Regions from separate parts of the Sphingomonas sp. DC5200-1 genome, predicted to be linked through region 3. Evidence: predicted binding sites of a transcription regulator. Region 3 holds the regulator's gene; each other region holds the start of a gene.
What was found. The regulator LexA, encoded in region 3, represses DNA repair genes until DNA is damaged. The targets are predictions, from matches to a motif close to GTTCCNCNCTTGTTCT.
Positions count from the first base shown of each region.

Region 1 (4,469 bases), on a different contig from region 3:
AGGCGACACGGTGCGCCTGTCGGCCACCGCGCAGAACGCCCAGGACATGTTCGAAGAGGCGTGATGGGCCGCCTCCCTCTCCCGGCGGGAGAGGGAGGGAGCCGCCGTCAGGCGGCGGAAGGGTGAGGGTGGTGCCGCTCATGCGGTGCCGCCCTTTTTCTTGGGCGAAAGACCCTCATCCTTCCGCGGCTGCGCCGCTCCTTCCTTCTCCCGGAGGGAGAAGGAGATGTGTTCGATCACGCCTTCGAGATTTGTCATCACGTCCGTGTTCGAGACGCGGATCGTTCTGTAGCCTTCACGGGCCATGAAACCTGCGCGGGACGTGTCTGAGCCTTCCGCGCCGGCGTGGGTATCGCCGTCGACCTCGATGACCAGCTTTTCGGAAAAGCACAGCATGTCGGCGTAGAAAGGTCCCAGCGGCGCCTGATGGCGCCATTTCAGATGCGGATAGGTGTCGCGGAGCGCGCGGAGCAGGTGGCGTTCGGGCCCGGGGGCATTGCGGCGTAGGTCTCGAGCGCGTTGGACGGTGCCGGACGGTGCGTCTTTGTATAGCATGTCACCCTCACCCTTCCGCGCCCTGACGGGCGCTCCCTCCCTCTCCCAGAGGGAGAGGGAATTGGCGGCACCTCACCCCTCTCCCCCCGGGAGAGGGAGGGGCCCGCCCGCGTCAGCGGGTGGGAGGGTGAGGGTGGCCCCTCGCCGGCTACGCCACGCCGTCAGACATCGTCGGCTCATGCCGACGCTGCTGCCCGCCGTGGCGAGTCTTCGAATGGCTTACGCCATCCGAAGCCGCCCACACCTCACTGACACGCCAGGCATTCGTCATAGTCCGTCGTCTCGCCGATTTCGAACTTCGGCGCGGCGATGGTGTTGTCCGCTTCCACGCCGCCCGATCCGGCGAAGCCCGCGCGCTGCACGCTCTTCGAGCGCAGATAGTAGAGCGACTTGATGCCGAGCTCCCAGGCGCGGAAGTGGAGCATCAGGAGGTCCCACTTCTCGACGTCCGCCGGGATGAACAGGTTCAGCGACTGCGCCTGGTCGATATAGGGCGTGCGGTCGCCGGCGAGTTCGAGCAGCCAGCGCTGGTCGATTTCGAAGCTGGTCTTGTAGCAATCCTTCTCTTCCACCGACAGAAAGTCGAGGTGCTGGACCGAGCCGCCGTGTTCGAGGATCGAGTTCCACACCGCGTCGCTGTTCTTGGATTTTTCCTTGAGCAGCTTTTCCAGATACGGGTTCTTGACCGAGAAGCTGCCCGACAGCGTCTTGTGCGTGTAGATGTTCGCCGGGATCGGTTCGATGCACGCGCTGGTGCCGCCGCAGATGATGCTGATCGACGCGGTCGGCGCGATCGCCATCTTGCAGCTGAACCGCTCCATCACGCCGACGTCGGCGGCGTCGGGGCAGGGCCCGCGCTCGGCGGCGAGCGTCATCGACGCCTGGTTCACCTGCGCGCTGATGTGCTTGAAGATGCGCAGATTCCAGCTCTTCGCCATCGCGCCTTCGAACGGCAGGCCGCGCGCCTGGAGGAAGGAGTGGAAGCCCATGACGCCCAAGCCCACCGAGCGTTCGCGCGCGGCGCTATAGGCGGCGCGTTCCATGCCCGGTTCGTGGCGGTCGATATAGTCCTGCAGCACGTTGTCGAGGAAGCGCATCACGTCTTCGATGAAGACCTTGTCGTCCTTCCACTCGTCCCACGTTTCGAGGTTGAGCGACGACAGGCAGCAGACCGCGGTGCGATCGTTGCCGAGATGGTCGCGGCCGGTCGGCAGCGTGATTTCCGAGCACAGGTTCGACGTCGAGACCTTCAGGCCCAGGTCGCGGTGATGCTTGGGCATCGCCTTGTTCACGTGATCGGCGAAGACGATGTACGGCTCACCCGTCTGCAGGCGGGTTTCGACGAGCTTCTGGAACAGCGAGCGCGCGTCGAGCGTCGCCCGGACGGTGCCGTCCTTGGGGCTGAGCAGATTCCATTCGCGGCCGTCGCGCACCGCTTCCATGAAGGCGTCGGTCAGCAGCACGCCGTGGTGCAGGTTCAGCGCCTTGCGGTTGAAGTCGCCCGAGGGTTTGCGGATTTCGAGGAATTCCTCGATTTCCGGGTGGCTGACGTCGAGGTAGCAGGCGGCCGAACCGCGGCGCAGCGACCCTTGCGAAATCGCGAGCGTCAGGCTGTCCATCACGCGGACGAAGGGGATGATGCCGCTGGTCTTGCCGTTGAGGCCGACGGGTTCGCCGATGCCGCGCACGCTGCCCCAATAGGTGCCGATGCCGCCGCCGCGCGAGGCGAGCCAGACGTTCTCGTTCCAGGTGTCGACGATGCCGTTCAGGCTGTCGGGCACCGAATTGAGGTAGCAGCTGATCGGCAGGCCGCGCCCCGTGCCGCCGTTCGACAGCACCGGCGTCGCGGGCATGAACCACAAGCGGCTGATATAATCGTACAGGCGCTGCGCATGCGCGGCATCGTCGGCATAGGCCGAGGCGACGCGGACGAACAGGTCCTGATAGCTTTCGCCCGGCAGCAGATAGCGATCGTTCAGCGTTTCCTTGCCGAAATCGGTCAGCAGTGCGTCGCGGCTATGGTCGACCTCGACGGGATAGGGGCGGGCGTGGATCGCCTTGCTGCCGCCATTCGCCTCTGCGGCGGGCGCCTCGGCGGCGACGGTGGCGTCGATCGTATCGGTCATGGCCTCACCCTGCGTGTCCCTGAAATCCATCGATTACCGTCCCTTGTTCCATACATGTTCGACTCGGGGCGACATGCGCAGCATATCACCCGGGCGCCCCGATGGTGAGAACAAAAAGGGGTCGCGGTTCACGGCCGCATTGTGCCCTATGGCGAATCCGACAAGGGATGTCGCCATCGATCTCTACCAGCGATTGGGTTCACCCCCGAACGCAACCCCCACAAATTGTGGCAAAGCGTCGCCGCGGGCAAGAGGCTTAATGACGCGACAGCCGTGCGGTTCCGGTGCGAACGGGGCGCGGCGGGTCGGTCGAGGGGCCGCGACGCGTGGACTTCCGCGGCTTCCGGAAAGTGCAAGCGGCGAGTGGCGGCATGAAAATTTTTTTAGCGGCCGAAGAGGCCAATTCGGACGCGATTCAACCCATGTCGTCGCGTCCGCCAAACATGAACGAAAGTTTCGTTGCGGCGGCCCGGGATACCGTCGAAGCCGCGGCGATGCGTCGTCGTTCGTCCCTCCTCTTCGTCCTTTCCGCCCTGACGCTCGCCGGCTGTGCGCAGCGGCCGGTGGCGGGGGTCGATATGCTGACCGTGCTGGCCAAGGCGCGTGCGCACCAGACCCCGGCGAAGCAGCGCGCGGCGATGGTCGCCGACATCCGTGCCGACATTCGCAGCAACGATCCGGCGGCGGACACGCCGGCCCTGGCGCGCGCGCTGGCGGCGATCGGCTCGATCCCGCGTGAGGACTTCGTCGACGGCAGAGGGCGCGCCGCGGCCTATGTCGACCTGCCGCAGGACATCGGCCACGGCCAGACGATTTCCGATCCCTATGTCGTCGCGGTGATGACCGCGGCGCTGGACCTGCCCGCGGATCGCAGCGCCCATGTGCTCGATATCGGCACGGGATCGGGCTATCAGGCGGCAGTGCTCGCGGCGGTCGCGGCGCGCGTCGCCTCGGTCGAGATCGTCGCGCCGCTCGCCCGCACGGCGGCCGCGCGGTTGCGCCGGATGGGCTATGCCACCGTCACCGTGCGGGCGGGCGACGGCTTCCTCGGCTGGCCGGAGCAGGCGCCCTTCGACGGGATCGTCGTTGCCGCCAGCGCGACCGCGGTGCCGCAACCGCTGGTCGACCAGCTGAAGGTCGGCGGCCGCATCCTCATGCCGATCGGCCCGTCCGACACGAGCACGCAATTGCTGCGCATGACCAAGCGCGCCGACGGCACGCTCGACCGCTGCCGGCTGGGCCCGGCGCTGTTCGTCCCCTTCACCGGCGGCCGTGTTCCCCCGTTCGCAGCGCGTGCGCTGACGGACCGGACGATCCCGCTGTGCTTCCGCGCGCCGGTCGTGGGGGTGCTTTGAGAGGGCGTCGTCCGTTTGCGCTGACCCCGCCGTCCGTCAAATGACGGTTGCGACCTTATCGCCGCAAGCCGTTGGCGCGGTAGAAGGCGGTCAGCGCTGCGGTGGACGCGATCTGTGTCTTGGGTAGGGTGATGCCGTCGAACAGGGTGCGGTAGCGGGTCCGGTTGGCTCGGGTGGCGATGGTGATGTGCCGGATCATGTCCCATTTCACGCTATCGCGACCACCTTCCAGCCCGCCGCGGCGGTCGCGCTCGAACCAGCAGCGTCGGACGTATCGATACAGGCTGGTCGTCGTCGGAACGTCGAGCAGGATGACGCCGGTCGCGCGTTGCAGCCGTTGCGGGAGCAGCCGCGAGTAATTGCCGTCCATCACCCAGCGGTCGCCGGCGATCGCGGCATCATGGAGCGCCGCGAACTCCGCTGGCGGTCGTGG
Region 1 is NZ_JAFCVW010000002.1:79,871-84,339, reverse strand. It holds gene ACP7A3_RS03690 (DUF2171 domain-containing protein) at 1-64, shown strand, start outside; gene ACP7A3_RS03685 (endonuclease domain-containing protein) at 139-555, opposite strand; gene ACP7A3_RS03680 (ribonucleoside-diphosphate reductase subunit alpha) at 801-2,711, opposite strand; gene ACP7A3_RS03675 (protein-L-isoaspartate(D-aspartate) O-methyltransferase) at 3,125-4,036, shown strand; gene ACP7A3_RS03670 (AAA family ATPase) at 4,092-4,469, opposite strand, start outside.
Region 1: a site for LexA is predicted at 2,727-2,742, ahead of ACP7A3_RS03680 (ribonucleoside-diphosphate reductase subunit alpha). Genes of this name have one in related genera too.

Region 2 (4,469 bases), on a different contig from region 3:
GCGCTACCCTTACCTCCCCCTCCGTCATGCCTGCGGCATGCCACCTCCCCCTGGCGGGGAAGACTTCGGGCCTTCGCGAATGTCGATCTGCCCGAACCGCCGCCGTCGACCAAAATATATCTTGATCGGGCTTGTACTCTGCGCACTGTGATATATCTTGACTGCATCGAGATACAAAAAGGACGCATGATGTTTGGTCATGGACATGAACATCGCCATGGGGGTGGATATCGGCACGCACGCGATCACGGTTTCGGGCCGCGCGGGGGCTGGGAGCAGTGGGGCGAGAAGCTCGACCAGCGTTTTGCCGAGGTGTTCGGCGAAGGGCGCGGCGGCGGCGGGCGGAGTCGCCGGATGTTCGATGGCAGCGAATTGCGGCTGGTGCTGCTGAAGCTGATCGCCGATGAACCGCGCCACGGCTATGAGTTGATCAAGGCGGTCGAGGAACTGACCGGGGGCGCCTATGCGCCGTCGCCGGGGATGGTCTATCCCGCGCTGACGATGCTCGCCGACATGGAGTCGATCGCGGAGCAGGCGTCGGAGACGACGCGCAAGCGCTATGCGATCACCGAGGCGGGTGCCGCGCACCTCGCCGAGAATGCGGAGCTGGTCGCGGCGCTGATCGCGCGGCTGACCGACGTCGGCGAGCATCGCGCGCGGGCCGATCGGGCGCCGATCCGGCGGGCGATGCGCAACCTGCGCACGGTGCTGCAGAACCGGCTGGAGGCGGGCGATCTGTCCGAAGAGGCGGGGCATGACGTGGCCGAGCTGATCGACGAGGTCGTGCGCAAGATCGAGCGGCTGAAGTGAGCGGCGCGCCCCACATCTCCGTCGTCCGCGTGCCGACGCATTCGGCGAGCCGCTATCTCCAGCAACTGGCCAAGCATTGGAGCCACAAGATGACGGTGGCCTTCACCCAGGAAGAGGGGACGATCACCTTTCCCAACGGATCGGTGCTGGCGATGCAGGCCGACAGCGAGAGCCTGGATCTGGTGCTGACCGTGCCTGCGGGCGAGGATACGGGCCGGATGCGCGAGGTGGTGGCAAGCCACCTCGACCGGTTCGCGTTTCGCGAGGCGCCGCTGACGTTCGATTGGCGGGAGGGGGAGTGACGCGTTCGGTTCGTCATTCGCGCGAAGGGGGAGCGTTCGCGCGAAGACGCGGCGTAGAAAGAAGATCGGGTGACGCCGAGGCGCGGCGAGGAAGAGGGATCGTCGCTGTCTTCGATCGAAAGGCCGGCAGGAATCCTCTAATCCCACCGTCCGTCATTCCCGCGGAGGCGGGAATCCATAACCTCTGACGTTTCGCTTCCATCGCAGACGTTAGCGTGTCTGGATTCCCGCCTTCGCGGGAATGACCTGTTTGGGTTTTGGGCGCGGGCTGTGAGCGACTGCGCTGGTAGGGCCTTTGTGGAGGTTTGATCGCTACCCGCACGCGATCCGTCACCCCGGACTTGTTCCGGGGTCCACCGGGCCTCAGGGGCAGCGATGGAGCTTGTAGCCGTTCCCCTCGCCGCGGAGTGGACCCCGGACCAAGTCCGGGGTGACGATCGCTTGGGGTGGGCGGCGTGGCCTTTACCGAAGGCTTATCGTCGCGGGCGTGGCGCAATCCGAGACGATGGCTCAGTGGCTCGGAATGGCGTGCGATCCGTCGTGCAGTTCCAGGTACGTGTCGAGCACCGCCTGGTTCGCCGTGTCCCAGCGGTATCGCGCAGCCTTGGCGTGGCCGGCTTCGCCCATGCTGGCCTTCAGTGCGGGGTCGGCGACGATGCGTTCGATGGCATCGGCATAGCCCGCAATGTCCTTCGGATCGACGAGGAAGCCGGTGACGCCGTCCTCGACCAGATCGACCGCGCCCGTCGCGCGGGCGGCGACGACGGGGACGCCGGCGGCCATGGCTTCGGTGGTGACGTTGCCGAAGGTTTCGGTGATCGAGGGGTTGAAGAAGACGTCCATCGACGCGACCGCACGGCCAAGGTCGTCGCCCGACTGGAAGCCGGCGAAGATTGCGTGCGGGGCCTGGGCGGCGAACCAGTCTTCCGCCGGGCCCTTGCCGACGACGAGCACCTTGTGCGGCACGCCGCGTCGGGTGAGCTCTTTCACCACCTCGGCAAAGACGTCGAGGCCCTTTTCCTTCACCAGTCGGCCGAGGAAGCCGATCGCGACCTCACGATCGGCGATGCCGAGGCTGCGGCGCCAGGCGCAATCGCGGCGGTCCGGCGTGAAGCGGTCATGGTCGATGCCGCGCGACCAGATGGTGATCGGCGTGGTGACGCCCCATTCGCGAAGCGCTTCGCCCATGCTCGGGCTGGGCGGCATGACGCGATCGACGCGGTTGTAGAAGCGCGTCATGATTGCCTTGATCATCGGTTCGATGAAGCCGATCCGATAATAGCGGAAATAGGTTTCGAAGCGCGTGTGGAACGAGGCGACCGAGGGAACGCCGTGGCGGCGTGCCCAGGTGACCGCACCGTGATTGAGGAATTCGGGCGCAGAGACGTGGACGATGTTGGGCGCGAACGCCTCCAGATCCTCACGCGTCGCCTTGGGCAGATAGCGGCCCAGGCGATATTCGGCACGGCCGCCGGGCATCGGGATCGCCGGCACCGACACGAGGTCGCCGGTGGGCGGGAAGGCGGGCGGATCGATCGTCGGTGAATAGATGCGGACCTGCACGCCGCGGTCGAGCAAGTGGCGCACGAGCAGGTTCAGCGCCTGGTTGGCGCCGTCGCGGGTGTAATTGTAATTGCCGCTGAAGAGCGCGACACGAAGGTCCGACGGGTGCATGATGGCGCCGGCCATAGCGTTGCGATTGCGGCGTGACTATGTCGCTTGGGCGTGGTCGTCGCGCCTTCACACCGTCACCCCGGACTTGTTCCGGGGTCCACTCGTCCGCACGGGGGAGTCCCGAGCCTCCAGCCGTCCCCCTGCCGCCCGGTGGACCCCGGAACAAGTCCGGGGTGACGGGGGATTAGGGGCTACCGATAGCCCGAAATCTGTTCCCTTATCGTTCTCGTTCCGCTACATCCGTGGCCATGGCGAAACCGCAGAAACGATATGTGTGCCAGGCGTGCGGATCGGTTTCGCATCGCTGGGCGGGGCAGTGCGGCGATTGCGCCGAATGGAACACGCTGGTCGAAGAGGCGGGCGCGGTCGTTACGCCGTTCCAGGCCAAGCATAATCTGCACACCGGCGGGCGGACGGTGCAGCTGGTCGGGCTGGATGCCGAGATCGCGCTGCCCGAACGGATGGCGACGGGAATCGCCGAGCTGGACCGGGCGCTGGGCGGCGGCTTCGTCGAAGGCTCGGCAACGCTGATCGGTGGCGACCCGGGGATCGGCAAGTCGACGCTGCTGCTACAGGCGGCGGCGAAGTTCGCGCTCGCCGGGCGGTCGGTCGCCTATGTGTCGGGCGAGGAAGCGGCGGATCAGGTGCGGCTGCGTGCGCGGCGGCTAGGGCTGGGAAGCGCGCCGGTGCAGCTCGCCGCGGCGACCTCGGTGCGCGATATCCTGACGACGCTGTCGATCGGCGCGCCGCCGGCGCTGCTGGTGATCGATTCGATCCAGACGATGCACAGCGACCTGATCGAGGGCGCGCCGGGCACGGTGAGCCAGGTGCGCGCCTCGGCGCAGGAGCTGATCCGCTTCGCCAAGGAACGCGGGACCGCGCTGGTGCTGGTCGGCCACGTCACCAAGGACGGGTCGATCGCGGGCCCGCGCGTTCTGGAGCACATGGTCGACACGGTGCTGGCGTTCGAGGGCGAGCGCAGCCACCAATATCGCATCCTGCGGTCGATCAAGAACCGCTTCGGCGGGACGGACGAGATCGGCGTCTTTTCGATGCAGAGCGAGGGGTTGGCCGAGGTCGCCAATCCGTCGGCGCTGTTCCTGACGCAGCGTGACGAGGGAGTGAGCGGGACGACCGTCTTCCCGGCGCTGGAGGGGACGCGACCGGTGCTGGTCGAGATCCAGGCGCTGGTGGTGCGCCTCGCCAGCGGCGCGACGCCGCGGCGTGCGGTGGTCGGCTGGGACAGCGGGCGGCTGGCTATGATCCTGGCGGTGCTGGAGGCGCGGTGTGGGCTGAGCTTTGCGACGGCGGAAGTCTATCTCAACATCGCGGGCGGCTATCGCGTGCAGGACCCTGCGGCGGACATGGCGGTCGCGGCGGCGCTGGTGTCGGCGCTGTCGGAGCGGCCGGTGCCGGTCGATGCGGTGGCGTTCGGCGAGGTCGCGCTGTCGGGCGAGTTGCGCCCGGTGGCGCATGGCGCGCTGCGGCTGAAGGAGGCGGGCAAGCTCGGCTTCGAACGCGCGATGGTGCCGATCGCGCTGGCCAAGGACGACAGCGCGTTGCGGCTGACGGGGTTCCGGACGCTGGGGCAGTTCGTGGACTATATGCTAGGGCGGGGGTGAGGGGCTTCGGCGGGTTCGCAGGGAGAGACGGGGCCGTTGCCTGGCCCCGCCCGTGGCTCGC
Region 2 is NZ_JAFCVW010000001.1:436,742-441,210, reverse strand. It holds gene ACP7A3_RS02040 (PadR family transcriptional regulator) at 190-810, shown strand; gene ACP7A3_RS02035 (DUF2218 domain-containing protein) at 807-1,112, shown strand; gene ACP7A3_RS02030 (glycosyltransferase family 4 protein) at 1,623-2,786, opposite strand; gene radA (DNA repair protein RadA) at 3,035-4,408, shown strand.
Region 2: a site for LexA is predicted at 2,998-3,013, ahead of radA (DNA repair protein RadA). Genes of this name have one in related genera too.

Region 3 (4,469 bases):
TCGGCGAGGCGCTGATGCGTGCCGACGACGTCGAGGCCGCGACGCGGGCCTTGGTCGGGTGAGCCGCCTGACCCATCTCGACGCCGACGGCGCCGCGCATATGGTCGATGTCGGCGATAAAGCCGTGACGCAGCGTCGCGCGGTCGCCACCGGCCGCATCGCCATCGCCCCCGACGCCCTGGCCGCGATCCGCGACGGCGCCGCGAAGAAGGGCGACGTGCTCGCCGTTGCCCGCGTCGCCGGGATCATGGCGGCGAAGAAGACCGCGGACCTCATCCCGCTCTGCCACCCCCTGCCGCTGACCCGCGTCACGCTCGATCTGACGCTCGACGATGCCGGCATCACCGCCACCGCGCTGACCGCCACCGACGGCAAGACCGGCGTCGAGATGGAGGCACTGACCGCCGTGTCGGTCGCACTGCTCACCATCTACGACATGGCGAAGGCGATGGACCGCGCGATGACGATCTCGGACATCCGCCTGCTCGAAAAGGCCGGCGGCGCGTCGGGCGACTGGCGCGCCTGACGCCATGGCGCTGCTCCCGATCGACGAAGCCCAGGCGCGGCTGTTCGCGCACGCCCCGCCGGTCGGGACCGAAACCGTGCCGCTGGCCGCCGCCGCGGGCCGCTGGGCGGCGGACGACATCGCCGCCCGCCGCACCCAGCCCGCCACCGACCTCTCGGCGATGGACGGCTATGCGATCCGCTTCGCCGATTTGCCCGGACCGTGGACGCTGATCGGCGAAAGCGCCGCCGGTCGCCCCTTTACCGGCACCGTCGGTCCTGGCGAAACCGCGCGCATCTTCACCGGCGCGGCCATGCCCGACGGCGCCGACACGGTGATGGTGCAGGAAGAGATCGACGCGGACGGCACCGCGATCCACCTGACCGGCGAAGGTCCGGCGACGCTCGGCCGCAACACCCGCCGCCGCGGCCTCGACTTTCACGCCGACGATCGCCTGATCGCGCGAGGCGAGCGGCTGACGCCCGCGCGCATCGCCGTCGCCGCGACCGGGGGTATCGGCTTGATCGCCGTCCACCGCCGGGTGCGCGTCGCTATCTGCGCCACGGGCGACGAGCTGGTCGATCCGGGCACCGGCGGCGACCCGAGCGCGCTGCCCGAATCGAATCGCGCGATGCTGACGGCGATGCTCGCCGACCTGCCGATCGAGCTGATCGACCTCGGCATCCTGCCCGATGATCTCGATCGCCTGCGCGATGCGTTCGCGCGCGTCGACGCCGACCTGCTCGTCACCACCGGCGGCGCGTCCGTGGGCGACCACGACCTCGTGCGCCCGGCGCTGGAGGCAGCGGGCGGCGTCATCGATTTCTGGCGGATCGCGCTGCGGCCGGGCAAGCCGATGATGGCGGGACGGCGCGGCGCGATGCAGGTGCTGGGCCTGCCGGGCAACCCGGTATCGGCCTTCGTCACCGCCCTGCTCTTCGTCAAACCGTTGATCGCGCACCTGTCCGGCGCTGCGAACCCGCTGCCGCGCAGCACGATGGCGATCCTGGGGGAAGACCTGCCCGCCAACGGCCCGCGCACCGATTATCTGCGCGCAGAGCTGCGCGACGGCCGCGCCTATGCCTCGACCATTCAGGACAGTTCGATGCTGCTGACGCTGGCGCGCTCGCATTGCCTGATCGTGCGGCCGGTCGGTGCCCCCGTCGCGCGCGTGGGCGACTCGGCGGAAATCCTCGTCATCGCTTGACGCCCCACGAATTGTTCCCTAGAAGTTCCGCGTCTGTTCTGACGGGGAAGGACCGCTTATGCTCACGCGCAAGCAGCACGAGCTTGTATGCTTCATCAACGACCGGCTCGAGGAGACGGGCATCTCACCGTCGTTCGAGGAGATGAAGGACGCGCTCGACCTCAAGTCCAAGTCCGGCGTCCACCGCCTGATCAGCGCGCTGGAGGAACGCAACTTCATCCGCCGCCTTCCCAACCGTGCGCGCGCGCTGGAAGTGCTGCGCATGCCGGAACGCTCCGAACGCAAGGCGCCTGAAACGCCCGCTCCCGCTGCGCCGCCGAGCGCGCCGGCCGCGGGCAATGTGCGTCCCGCCCCCTCGCCGGCGAACGACGTCGTCGAAATCCCGCTGCACGGCCGGATCGCCGCCGGCGTGCCGATCGAGGCGTTCGAAGGCAGTTCGATGCTCGCCGTCCCCGCGGCGTTGCTCGGCACCGGCGAACATTATGCGCTGGAGGTTTCCGGCGACTCGATGGTCGAGGCTGGTATTCTAGATGGCGACTATGCGCTGATCCGCCGTACCGACATCGCCCGCGATGGCGAGATCGTCGTTGCGTTGATCGAGGATAGCGAGGCGACACTCAAATATTTCCGTCGCGAAGGCGCGATGATCCGCCTCGATCCCGCCAACCGCGCCTATGAGCCGCAGCGCTACGTTCCCTCGCACGTCCGCGTGCAGGGCAAATTGTCGGGTATCCTGCGCCGCTACGACTGACGGGATTCCGGCGTGGTGGCGCGCCGCAAAACACGATCGTTCGTGAGACTTTTGTGACTTTCCAAACGGCGCCTTCTGCCTCCCGTCGAGGGCAGGGCATTCCGGCTTCCCGCTGATTGCGTGCTTGAAAGTCCTTAAATATCGGATGTTTAGACACGGGCATCATTGCGAGCGCAGCGAAGCAATGACGGATTGACCCGAACTCGTGCCGCTACGGGAAGCAGCGCCCCGTCGCAAAGGCTCAGACCGAGACCAGCGCTCGAGCTGAGGTCATCGCGGAGGCATGGCCGTCGGGATATCGTCCGGCCGAGGCGGGGCGACCTTGGCTCCCACCAACCATGGATGCCGATCCCCTGGCTGCGTCACGGTCCGCACACGCCCGCTCGCCAGGGTCAGCATGACCCCGCCGGTACGCCGCAGCACGGGCGCGTCTAGCCGCAGCCAGCGCGGCCGGCACGCCCGCGGCAGCCGCCGGTCGCTCACCACGACGTCCGCCCTCCCGCAGGCCGCGACCACATCCCGCCATGCCAGTTGGTAGCCGCTGCGGGTTGCCAGGACGCGGAACGACTGCCCTCCCCCGTCCCGCAGGACCGCCACGCACGCATCGCGGCTGCACCGGGCCTCCGGCAGATCGTCGAGCAGCCACGGCTCGCCATCGGTCCCGCCATTTTCGGCGAGCATCGCCCGCGTATAGTCCCCGGCGCGGTCGCGCAGCAGCGCCAGCCGGCCACCCAGCCGGATCGCCATATGCCGCCCGTCCCCCGTCACCAGCAGATCGGGTGGCGGGGTCGACGCCGCCCAGGCGGCACCGGCGACGACCGGCAGCACGCCGATCCAGCGCATCCGCGTACTCCACAGCGCCAGCCACAGCCCACCGGCGACCATCGACAGAAACGCCCCCAGCGGCATCGACGACACCACCAGAGACGCGCCCGGCGCATCCGCCACGACATGCGCCAGCCACAGCAGCCCGCGCAGCGCCCCATCGGTCAACCACCACACGGGCCCGCCCAGCCCGACCGTGTCCAGCACCAACGCCCCCGCCTCCAGCGGCATGACGACGAACGTCGTCAGCGGGATGGCGACGATATTGGCCGCAGCCCCATACAGGCCCGCCTTGTGGAAGTGATAGATTGCGATCGGCATCAGCGCCGCCTCCACCACCACGCCCGTCAGCAGCAGCGACCCAAGCCCGCGTAGCAGACGGCGTGCGCGCGCTTCCTCACGCGGCTCGAACCACCCGCGCACCCGCGGATGCTCGTGCAGCGCAACGATCGCCACGATCGCGGCGAACGACAGCTGGAAGCTTGGCCCCACCAGCGCTTCCGGCCGCACCGCGAGCACGACCATCGCGCCGGCCGCAACCAGCCGCAGCGTCATCGCCTCCCGCCCCATCGCCAGCGCCGCCAGCACGAGCAGCGCGGCGACGCACGATCGGATCGTGGGCACCTGGGATCCGGTGAGCAACGTATAGCCGATGGCGGCCAACGCCCCCATCCCCGCCGCGACCAACGGCAACCGGACGCGGATGGCGAGCCATGGCCACAGCGCGAGCAGCCGCAACGTGACGAACATCGTCGCCGCCACCGCCGCGGTGATGTGCAGCCCGCTGACCGACAGCAGATGCGCGAGGCCCGCCCGCCGCATCGCCTCCGCATCGCGCTCGCTGATCGCACCCTCGTCCCCGGTCGCCAGCGCCGCCGCAATGCCGCCCCGGCTCCCCCCCAGCCGATCGGTGATATGCGCGGTCAGGCGTCGCCGCAGGCTGCCCTCCGCCGCGCCGGGCGACACCAGCTCCACCGGCGCGAACCCCCGACCGGTCGCGCCAATCCCGGCAAACCACGCCGCCCGCGCAAAATCATACGCTCCCGGCACTGACGCCGCGGCCGGAGGCATCAACCGCGCCCGCAGCCGGATTCGCGCCGCCTCACCCAGCCCCCTCGGCACATCATCGGTCGCCAGGTTGATCCGCACCCGCGGTGGCAGTCCGATCCCCGGATCGCTCT
Region 3 is NZ_JAFCVW010000005.1:403,208-407,676, reverse strand. It holds gene trpC (indole-3-glycerol phosphate synthase TrpC) at 1-62, shown strand, start outside; gene moaC (cyclic pyranopterin monophosphate synthase MoaC) at 59-526, shown strand; gene ACP7A3_RS13685 (molybdopterin molybdotransferase MoeA) at 531-1,712, shown strand; gene lexA (transcriptional repressor LexA) at 1,771-2,463, shown strand; gene ACP7A3_RS13675 (ComEC/Rec2 family competence protein) at 2,734-4,469, opposite strand, start outside.